Regions from separate parts of the Streptomyces hundungensis genome, predicted to be linked through region 2. Evidence: riboswitches for the same ligand, from Rfam matches in the RefSeq annotation. Region 2 holds a riboswitch; each other region holds the start of a gene.
The links. Region 2 has a riboswitch for cyclic di-AMP ahead of DWB77_RS18425 (M23 family metallopeptidase). Riboswitches for the same ligand answer to the same signal wherever they lie in the genome.
Positions count from the first base shown of each region.

Region 1 (3,190 bases), 1.9 Mb from region 2:
ACCGTCTGACCCGGCCGGCCTCACAGCGAAGGGACCGCGGGGCCCGCACAGGGCTCGGCGGTCCTTTTCCGCTCTCCCGGCGCGGCCGTACGCGTAATTTTTCCGGCGCGGCCATGCGCGCAATATGCGCGGCCCTGTGCGCCATCAACGAATTCCGGGCAGCACTGTGCGGCGCCCCTCGACGCATTCCTTGTATACGACGGTGCTGTTAAGCGCGGGCTCTTTTCGTGTTGACGGCAGATTGCGGAGATCTCACCGCCACGGACGTGCGCAGCCGATGGGCGGAAAAGGAACGCTCGGCGTGGAGCGCCGTGAGCGAGCGGGCGCGCTCCGCGTCGCCGCGGGCCACCGCGTCGGTGATCGCGCCGAGTTCGGCCCAGGCCTCGGCGGGCCGGGGCGGCGTCTCGACCACGTACATCCAGGCGATCTTGTGCCGCAACTGCGTGAGCGTCGCGATCAGTCCGGGGCTTACGGAGGCCTGGGTGAGCGTCTCGTGGAACCAGCCGCCGAGCGAGCGCAGGTCGTCGCCCTGACCGCGCGCGGCCCGGTCCTGACCCAGCCTCACCAGGCCGCGCAGCACCTTGAGATGGGCCTCGGTGCGGCGCCGCGCGGCGCGCGCGGCGGCCAACGGCTCGACCAGGGCGCGCAGTTCGAGGAGATCGACGGCCTCCACCTCGGTGGGCTCCGCCACCCACGCCCCGGCGTGCCTGCGGGTGGTCACGAACCCCTCGGCCTCCAGGGTGCGCAGGGCTTCGCGCACCGGGACGCGGGAGACGCCGTAACGGCGCGCGAGGACGTCCTCGATGAGCCGGCTGCCGCGCGCCAGGACACCCGAGACGATGTCGTCGCGCAGTGCCGTGCTTATCGAATGCGCCGGAATACTCATGACCGGACCTCCGCCTGGATTCCCGCGCAACGCGGTCGATCGACATCTGTTCGGCGACTCTATTCCAGGCTTTGTTAATTCCCGGTGACATGGCGGAACCGATGGATATCTTCCGGCCAACGCGAAGGCCCCCGGCGGTGGATGCCGGGGGCCTTCGGGATGCTCGGGGTGCCGCGCGGGAGCGGGACGTCTCAGACGGTGACGCCGTGCGAGCGCAGATAGGCGATCGGGTCGATGTCCGAGCCGTACTCCGGGCCGGTGCGGGCCTCGAAGTGGAGGTGCGGGCCCGTGGTGTTGCCGGTGTTGCCCGAGAGCGCGATCTGCTGGCCCGGCTCGACGGTCTGCCCGACGGAGACCTGGATGACCGAGAGGTGGCCGTACTGGGTGTACGTGCCGTCGTTCATCCGGATCACGATGTTGTTGCCGTAGGCGCCACCGTCACCGGCCTCGACGACGGTGCCCAGACCCACGGCGTGCACCGAAGTGCCGATCCCCGCATGGAAGTCGATGCCCGTGTGGCTACCGGAGGACCACAGGGATCCGCCGGTCTTGTAGCCGGTGGACACATAACTGCCCGCTATGGGGGCCACGAACGAGTTGAGACGCTTGCGCTCGGCCTCACGGGCGGCGCGCTCCTTGGCCTCGCGGGCCTCCTGGGCGCGCTGCTCGGCCGCGCGCTTGGCGGCGGCCTCGGCCGCGGCCTGCGCCTGGGCCTTCGCCGCGGCCTGCTTCTGCGCGTCGGCCTGGGCTCCGAGCTGGTCGGCGAGGGAGTCGCCGATGACGATGGCCTGCGTCAGGCCGGTGTCGACGGTCGCAGTGGGAGCGGCGACGGCCGGCGAGGCGAGGGTGCCTACGACTCCGGCGGTGGCGAGGGTGGCGATGCCCGCGATGTTCGCGCTGCGGCGCGTCATTCGGCTGGGCGCGCGATGCTTCCCGGTGGCACGGGTGAACGCCATGGAGCGGCGGTGTCCTTTCCTTCCATCTCGCCTACCGGGTTAGCTGACGGGTTCGGAGCAGGAAGGTCTCCTACGGGCTCCTCCGCGGGCGGAGGCGTCCGATTCACCCCAGGGACTGAATGGGTCCCCGGCTCCCCTGGCTCGCGCCGTACGGGGACTCGGCGATCACTGTCCGGTGCCGCGGCTGCGACGGGTGGTGACGGACAGCGGGACTGACGCTAGACGTCTGATCTTTCAATCACCAAACAGACACCGGATTTTGTAGCGCACGCCACATGACAGACGGGCAACCTCTCCAATAAACCGGACATAAGGGGAGACCCCGGAGGCGCATCCGCCTCCGGGGTCCCTCGTGTATCCGCTCGCCCGCGCCTCAATCAGCCCGTGACAACGGTCACTTCGCCGATGCCGAGCGCCCGGACCGGCTCCGCGATCCGCGCGGCGTCGCCGACGAGGATCGTGACGAGACGGTCGGCGGGGAAGGCGTTGACGACCGCCGCCGTCGCCTCCACGGTGCCGGTCTCGGCGAGCTGGGCGTAGAGCCGGGCCTGGTAGTCGTCGGGCAGGAACTGCTCGACCTGGTCGGCCAGGGTGCCCGCGACGGCCGCCGCCGTCTCGTACTTGAGCGGGGCGACCCCGACCAGGTTCTGCACGGCGCTCTCGCGTTCGGCGTCCGTGAGGCCCTCGGCGGCCAGGGTGCGCAGCACCTTCCAGAGGTCCTCAAGGGCGGGGCCGGTGTTCGGGGTGTCGACCGAGCCGCTGATGGCGAGCATCGCGGCGCCGCCGTCCGGCCCCGAGCGCAGCACCTGGCCGAAGGCGCGGACCCCGTAGGTGTAGCCCTTCTCCTCGCGCAGCACGCGGTCCAGGCGGGAGGTGAGGGTGCCGCCCAGGCAGTACGTGCCGAGCACCTGGGCCGCCCACACGCGGTCGTGGCGGTCGGCTCCGATGCGGCCGATGAGCAACTGGGTCTGGACGGCGCCGGGGCGGTCCACGATGACGACCCGGCCCCTGTCGTCGGCGGTGATCGGCGGGACCGGGCGCGGCTCGGCCAGGTCGCCGGTCCAGTCCCCGAGGGTGTCCGCGAGGATCGCGTCGAGGTCGGTGCCCGACAGGTCGCCGACGACCACGGTGACGGTCGTCGCGGGCCGCACATACGCCTCGTAGAAGGAGCGCACCGCTGCCGCGTCGATGGCGGCCACGGTCTCCTCGGTGCCCTGGCGGGGCCGGGACATGCGGGCGGAGGCCGGGAAGAGCTCCTTGGAGAGCTGCTTGGCGGCGCGACGGGCCGGGTTGGCCTGCTCGTGCGGGATCTCGTCGAGCCGGTTGCGCACCAGACGCTCGATCTCGG
Region 1 is NZ_CP032698.1:2,234,298-2,237,487, forward strand. Features, by position in the region: gene DWB77_RS09940 (HPr family phosphocarrier protein) at 1-9, shown strand, start outside; gene DWB77_RS09945 (GntR family transcriptional regulator) at 209-886, opposite strand; gene DWB77_RS09950 (M23 family metallopeptidase) at 1,078-1,842, opposite strand; cyclic di-AMP (ydaO/yuaA leader) riboswitch at 1,856-2,016, opposite strand; gene DWB77_RS09955 (M16 family metallopeptidase) at 2,220-3,190, opposite strand, start outside.
Region 1: it holds a riboswitch for cyclic di-AMP, as region 2 does, so the genes downstream of both, DWB77_RS09950 (M23 family metallopeptidase) here and DWB77_RS18425 (M23 family metallopeptidase) in region 2, are expected to answer to the same signal.

Region 2 (3,190 bases):
AGCACCGAGTAGCTAGGGGCGCGGGGAACTGCGCGACCAGCCACCCACGGTCCGCAGCCGAAAACGGGTTTTCAGGGGCGCGGGGAACGGCGCGAGAAGCGACCACGACCCGCGGTCGAAAACGGGGGTAAGGGGCGCGAGGAACTGCGCGACCAGCCACGCACGGTCCGCAGGGTCGAGAGAGTTAAGGGGCGCGGGGAACTGCGCAAAAAGCCGCCGGCCCTGCCCAACGGCGAGTTCAGCCGCGCCGGACCCCCGGGGTCAAGGGGCAAGCCCCGAACCCAGGGTCAAGGGGCGAGCCCCTTGGATTGGAGCCAGGTCATGGGGTCGATGCCCGTGCCGGACGGCGTATGCACCTCCAGGTGCAAGTGCGGCCCCGTAACATTCCCCGTCGCCCCCACCCGCCCAACAACCTCCCCCGTCGCCACCCGCTGCCCCGCACTGACCGCGATCGACGACTGATGGCAGTACCAGAGCTCACTGCCGTCGTCGAGCTTGACGACCGTCCGGTACCCGTACGCCCCCGCCCACCCCGCCGACACGATCGTGCCGGAGTGGATCGCCTTGAGCGGCGTACCCGTGGGCGCCGCGAAGTCGAGGCCGGTGTGGTGGCCGGAGGACCACATCGAGCCGGCCTCGCCGAACGTCGAGGTGAGCGTGTTCGAGCCGACCGGCAGCGAGTAGCTCGCCGCCAGCTTGGCCAGCCGCTCCTCCTCCGCCTTCTTCTCCGCCGCCTCCTCCTGCGCCTTCTTCTCCGCCGCGGCCTTCGCCCGCGCCGCGTCCTGCTGGGCCGCCGCCTCCCGCGCCGCCTTCTGGGCCGCGGCCTGCTGCGCGGCCGCCTTCGCCTCGGCGGCGGCACCGGCCTTCTGCTGTGCGGCCTGCTGGAGGATGCGGGCGCGCAGCGCCTCGCCCGCGTCGGTGGCGCCCCGCTCGGCTTCGCCGGTGGACAGGCCCGTCATGGTCAGCGGCGCCGCGGCGATCTTCTGGTCTGCCTGGGCGGCGCCGGACGTGAGGCTGTCCGGAGCGTGGTGCGGGACCAGTTCGCCGACGCCGGGCAGCGATCCGAGGTCGGGCAGGCTCGCGCTGAGGGAGTCGGGCAGCGATATGGAGACCGGCGGCTTGCTCTGCGCGCTGGCCATGCCGCCCGCGCCGACCGCCGCGATGACACCGACGCCGAGAACCGTGGAGCTCCGGGCGAGCCCGCCACCGCGCTGCTTGGCCACCCGGTGCCGGCCGCGGACGGGGCGTACGGACTCCTCGGTCGGGTCCCACTCCTCCCAGGTCTCCGTCTCGCCGGGCGCGTCCCCGTACAGCGGCTGGGGTCTCGCCGGGTCGAGCGTCGTGGAGGGGAACGCGGGGAGGGGGGTGCCGAGGGCAGGCTCGTTGGCGGCCACGGGGGCGCGCTCCTTTCCTTCCTTCTCGCCTACCGGTTGGCGGTGGGGGTCCCCCTGACCCTGAGGCCAAGGGGAGGGTTCGGAGCAGGAAGGTCTCCTACGAGCGCCCATGACGGACGTCCGATTCACCCCAAGTCGGTGGTTCCCCGGTTCCCTGACGGGATTCGGCGCAGGCGCGCGGTGCCGCCGTGGCGGCGGCTGGGACGGCCGCGCTGCGTTATCGAACGTTAATAGACACGGGGGGAGGATTCCAAGCCGTTCCCACTGATCGTTAACGGTTCTGGCCCGGACTTAGTGCCCATTGCCGGGGCATTCCGGGCGAGTTGACGACTTCTCAGCGTCACCTTCATCACCGGCGCTTTCTGATGGTGTGTCAATTGTTATGCGCAGGGACACTGTCGGGCACCCTCGGTGACGACCCCGTCCCCCGCGAAACCCCCTTCCGCGAGGCCCCTACTTCACGATCTGGACCGTGCGGCGCCGCTCCGGCTGCCCCTCGGCCGGCCGGGCCACCGCCAGCAGCGCCATGTCGTCGCTGGAGCCGCCACCCGTGTAGCGGCGTACGTCGTCGACGAGCGCGTCCAGGACCTCCTCAGGGCCCGGGAAGATCGCACCGCTCAGCCGGGCGCCGGGCTGGTAGAAGACGCCCGCCTTGTCACGGGCCTCGGACAGGCCGTCCGTGTAGAGCAGCAGCATCGAGCCGGCGGGGAAGGGGCGCGCGTCCGCGCGGTCCGGCCACACCCCGAGGTCGGACATGCCGAGCGGAAGCGCGGGCTCGCTCGGCACCAGCGCGTCGAGCGACCCGTCCGCGTGCAGCAGGAAGGGCTCGGGGTGGCCCCGGTTCACCAGGCGTACGGTGCTCTCGCCGCGCGGGATCTCGGCGAGCAGCGCCGTGGTGAACCCCTCGACCGCGTCGAGCCGGTCGCGCCGGGTCCCCTCGCGGGCCAGCGCCCGTTCCAGCCGCTGCGTCACCGCCTCCAGGGACGACTCCTGCTCGGCCGCCTCACGGAACGCACCGATCACCACGGCGACGGCCTCCACCGCCTGGAGCCCCTTGCCGCGTACGTCACCGACGATGAGCCGGACCCCGTACGGGGTGTCCTGCACGGCGAAGAGGTCCCCGCCGATGAAGGCGTCCGCCTGCGCAGCCTCGTACCGCGCGGCGACATGAAGACCGCCGATGCGGGCCGCGGGGGTGGGCAGTACGGCGCGCTGCGCGGTCTCGGCGATGACGCGGGCGGAGGCCAGCTGCTCGCCGCTGTGGCGCAGGATGCGATTGATGACGAGGGCGAGGGCGCTCACCGTGAGCACGGTGAACAGCTCGCTGGCGCCTTCGCCGAGGTTGGGGAGGTCGTGTATGAACCAGAGGGCCACGACGGCGGCCACCGAACCGGCGCCGACGGCGGCGGTGCCGCGGTCGGAGTAGAACGGGGCGGCGGCCACCGGTGCACCCGCGAAGAGAGCGGCGGCCGTCAGATCGGGCGGGGTGGAGGCGTCGAAGACGAAGCCGACCACGATGAGAAGTACGGGTAGCGCCCGTACCAGGCGCCTGTCGCCCTCTGCTCGCTGCCGCACTCGACCAGCCTGCCGCTTTTCGGCCTCGGCGGCCACTCGACGCACCCATGCGGGGAGACGGCGTCAGTGGCGGCGGCAGCGGTGCGGGCCGGGGCGCCCCCGCACACAGCTCCCCCGGGTGTGGCGATGATTGGCCGCCCGCTCGGGCACACAGGGCAGCTCGGCCCAGCCGTCCCGGTTGAGACGACAGCCGTGAGCAGGCACCGTGACCCCGACGGCGG
Region 2 is NZ_CP032698.1:4,136,257-4,139,446, forward strand. Features, by position in the region: gene DWB77_RS18425 (M23 family metallopeptidase) at 288-1,394, opposite strand; cyclic di-AMP (ydaO/yuaA leader) riboswitch at 1,407-1,574, opposite strand; gene DWB77_RS18430 (PP2C family protein-serine/threonine phosphatase) at 1,848-2,969, opposite strand; gene DWB77_RS37840 (hypothetical protein) at 3,033-3,190, opposite strand, start outside.

Region 3 (3,190 bases), 3.6 Mb from region 2:
GGTGGTCGGCCAGTCCGTCCCAGTCGTGCAGATCGACGGAGACGGGGACGCCGAGCTCCTCGATGTCGTCGAACAGGTAGCGCGCGAAGTTCATGATGGACAGGTGGACATGGCGGGACCGTCGCAGCCGCGGCAGGTAGAAGTCCCGGGGCATCCGCAGGTCGTCCGGGTCGCGGGCGTCGTAGAAGGACATCCTCCGGCCGTCGGCGTCCACCAGGTTCACCGCACGCCGGGTGCCCGCCGGGGAGATCAGCGGGGAGAAGTCGACATCGCCCGCCGCGAGGAGTTCACGTACCCGGGCGCCGATCCAGTCGTCCCCGATGCAGTCGATCAGGCCGACCGCCAGACCGAGCGCCCGGGCGCCCAGAGCCACGTTCGCCCCCGTGTGGCCCGGCCACTCCTCGATCGGGCCGACCTGCACGGAGTCGGCGAGCGGGACCGGCAGCGAATCGACGCGTACGACCGTGTCCACCCCCGTTCCCCCGACCACCAGGACGTCGTACTGCGCGCTGTCTCGGTTCACCGTTCCGCCTCACTGTCGTCCGCCCCGCCGCGCGAGGCGCCCCAGGAGCATGATCCCGGGCGACGACGTAAGGGGCGCGTGTGTGGCCGCCGCCCTGGGGGAGCAGGCGAGGCGCGCGGAGGGGGCGGTTTGGGTGGCTTGAGGCATCCGAGAAAGTCCTGAGTGTCCTAATTCGGGTGCTATGAGCGGCAATACTCCTGCCGGGAAAATGTCCACATTGGGGCTATTGGGTGAACCTCGTCTCTTTTGTGGACTGCCCTGCCGGTTGCGCGATGAGCGAGTGAATTGGGTCACGTGCGGGCGGATGCGGACCCGGCGCCGAGTGGGGTCATTTCCGTTCCGGCGAAAGCGAGTTGAGGGTTCGGGCGGCGGCTTCTCGGGTGGCCGAATTCGAGTTGATCTATATCCGGCATCACCGGCAATGAATTCTGGCCTTGTTTCCACTCGGCCTATTCGTTTACGTTCACCGTCAATCCGGAAGGAACGCCGAATCCTGCCGCCGTCCGGAGCCTCCCACACACGTACGGCAGGAGCGGGGGACCCAGGAAAGCCGCCGGTCCGGATTCCGGATCGGCTGGGGTGAAGCCGCGTGCGCCGCGGCCGGACATCTCCCGTCCGAACCCGACAGCTCACCTCGTAGGCGACGGAGAGGAAAGCACCATGCCTGCAAAGGGCAAGCACCGCCGCCCCAAGTCCAGCTCGTTCTCCCGCGGCATCGCCGCCGCGGGTACCGGAGGCGCCGTACTGGCCCTCCCGGTGATCGGCGCCACCACGGCCGCCGCCGCCCCGGCGACGGTCCACTCCGCCCCGGCGACCGTCCACTCCGCCCCGGCGGTCAAGCCGGTCGCGGCCGTGAAGGCGGGCCCCACGAGCTACGCGGTCGCCGCCGGTGACTCGCTGGCCAAGATCGCCGACGCCCTCGACGTGAGCGGCGGCTGGAAGAAGCTGTACGAGGTCAACCGGAGCGTCATCGGCTCCGACCCCGCGCTGATCCACCCCGGCCTCAAGCTCAACCTCGGCGGCGCCGCGGCGAGCACCGCCCGGGACGCCGCGGCCGGCCGCGCCGACCGCTCCACCCGGACGACGACCCTCGCCCCCGCCGCCACGAGCTCGTACGCGAACAACCTGGACGGCTGGATCAAGCAGTCCCTCGACATCATGGCGCAGCACGGCATCCCCGGCACGTACAACGGCATCTACCGCAACATCATGCGCGAGTCCTCGGGCAACCCGATGGCGATCAACAACTGGGACTCCAACGCCGTGGCCGGAACGCCCTCCAAGGGCCTCCTCCAGGTCATCCAGCCCACGTTCCTCGCCTTCCACGTGCCGGGTACGCCCATGGACCTCTACGACCCGGTCGCCAACATCACCGCCGCCTGCAACTACGCGGCCAAGACCTACGGCTCGATCGACAACGTCTTCGGCGCCTACTGACGGTCCCCGGACCGGGCGCTCTCGGAGGTGGGGAGAGAGCGCCCGGCCACCCGGTCGGTGTCCCACCGGCCCCAACGGGACGTGGAGCGGGCTCGATTGGCCCCCCGAGTGCCCGTGCGCTGCCCTCGAACCGAGGGCAGCGCAAATTTCGTTCACCCCGCGGGGTGAACAAACTCCAGGCTGCACGTTTCTGCATACGCGGCTGTTCCTAAGAAGCCATCTCATTTGGGCGACTCGGTATTCTGTGAGTCATGGTGGGGATCGTTGAGCGTCTGGTGCCGGACGAGTTGTGGGAGTTGTTCCAGCGGGTGGTGCCGGAGGCGCCGTCGAGGCCGCAGGGCGGTGGTCGGCGTCGGCACGGGGACCGGGAGGTGCTGGCCGCGATTGTCTTCGTGGCCACGTCGGGTTGTACCTGGCAGCAGCTGCCTTCGGCGTCGTTCGGGCCGTCCGGAGCGACCGCCCACCGGCGGTTCTCGGAGTGGTCGAAGGCCAGAGTGTGGGCCAAGCTCCACCGCCTGGTCCTCGACGAACTCGGCGCCCGCGGCGAACTGGACTGGTCTAGGTGCGCGATCGACTCGGTGAACATGCGGGCCCTGAAAAGGGGGACCTGACGGGTCCGAATCCTGTCGACCGGGGCAAGTACGGCTCGAAGATCCACCTGATCACCGAACGGTCCGGTCTGCCCATATCCGTCGGAATCTCCGGGGCCAACCTGCACGACAGTCAGGCCCTGATCCCGCTCGTGAAGGGCATCCCGCCGATCCGCTCGCGCCGCGGCCCGCGCCGCCGCAAGCCCAGCAAACTCCACGCCGACAAGGGCTACGACTACGCCCACCTGCGGCAATGGTTACGCGAACGCGGCATCACCCACCGCATCGCCCGCAAGGGAGTCGAGTCCTCGCAACGGCTGGGCCGCCACCGCTGGACCGTGGAACGCACCATGGCCTGGCTCGCCGGCTGCCGACGACTCCACCGCCGCTACGAACGCAAGGCCGACCACTTCCTCGCCTTCACCAGCATCGCCTGCACCCTCATCTGCTACCGCCGACTCGCCAAATGAGATGACTTCTAAGGTGGTAGTGCGTCACCCCGGACCACGGTGACTGCCCGACTACCGAGAACCCCCGCGCCCGTGGGGGTCAGTTCTGGACCGGGAGCTGCCATGGGAATCACCGCTCGGCCATCCGTCTCGGCGCCCCTGCCCCTCCCGCCGGGGCTGCTGCCGGACCG
Region 3 is NZ_CP032698.1:7,730,684-7,733,873, forward strand. Features, by position in the region: gene DWB77_RS34340 (carbohydrate kinase family protein) at 1-523, opposite strand, end outside; cyclic di-AMP (ydaO/yuaA leader) riboswitch at 998-1,181, shown strand; gene DWB77_RS34345 (LysM peptidoglycan-binding domain-containing protein) at 1,184-1,960, shown strand; one part of gene DWB77_RS34350 (IS5 family transposase) at 2,212-2,560, shown strand; one part of gene DWB77_RS34350 (IS5 family transposase) at 2,560-3,020, shown strand; gene DWB77_RS34355 (STAS domain-containing protein) at 3,123-3,190, shown strand, end outside.
Region 3: it holds a riboswitch for cyclic di-AMP, as region 2 does, so the genes downstream of both, DWB77_RS34345 (LysM peptidoglycan-binding domain-containing protein) here and DWB77_RS18425 (M23 family metallopeptidase) in region 2, are expected to answer to the same signal.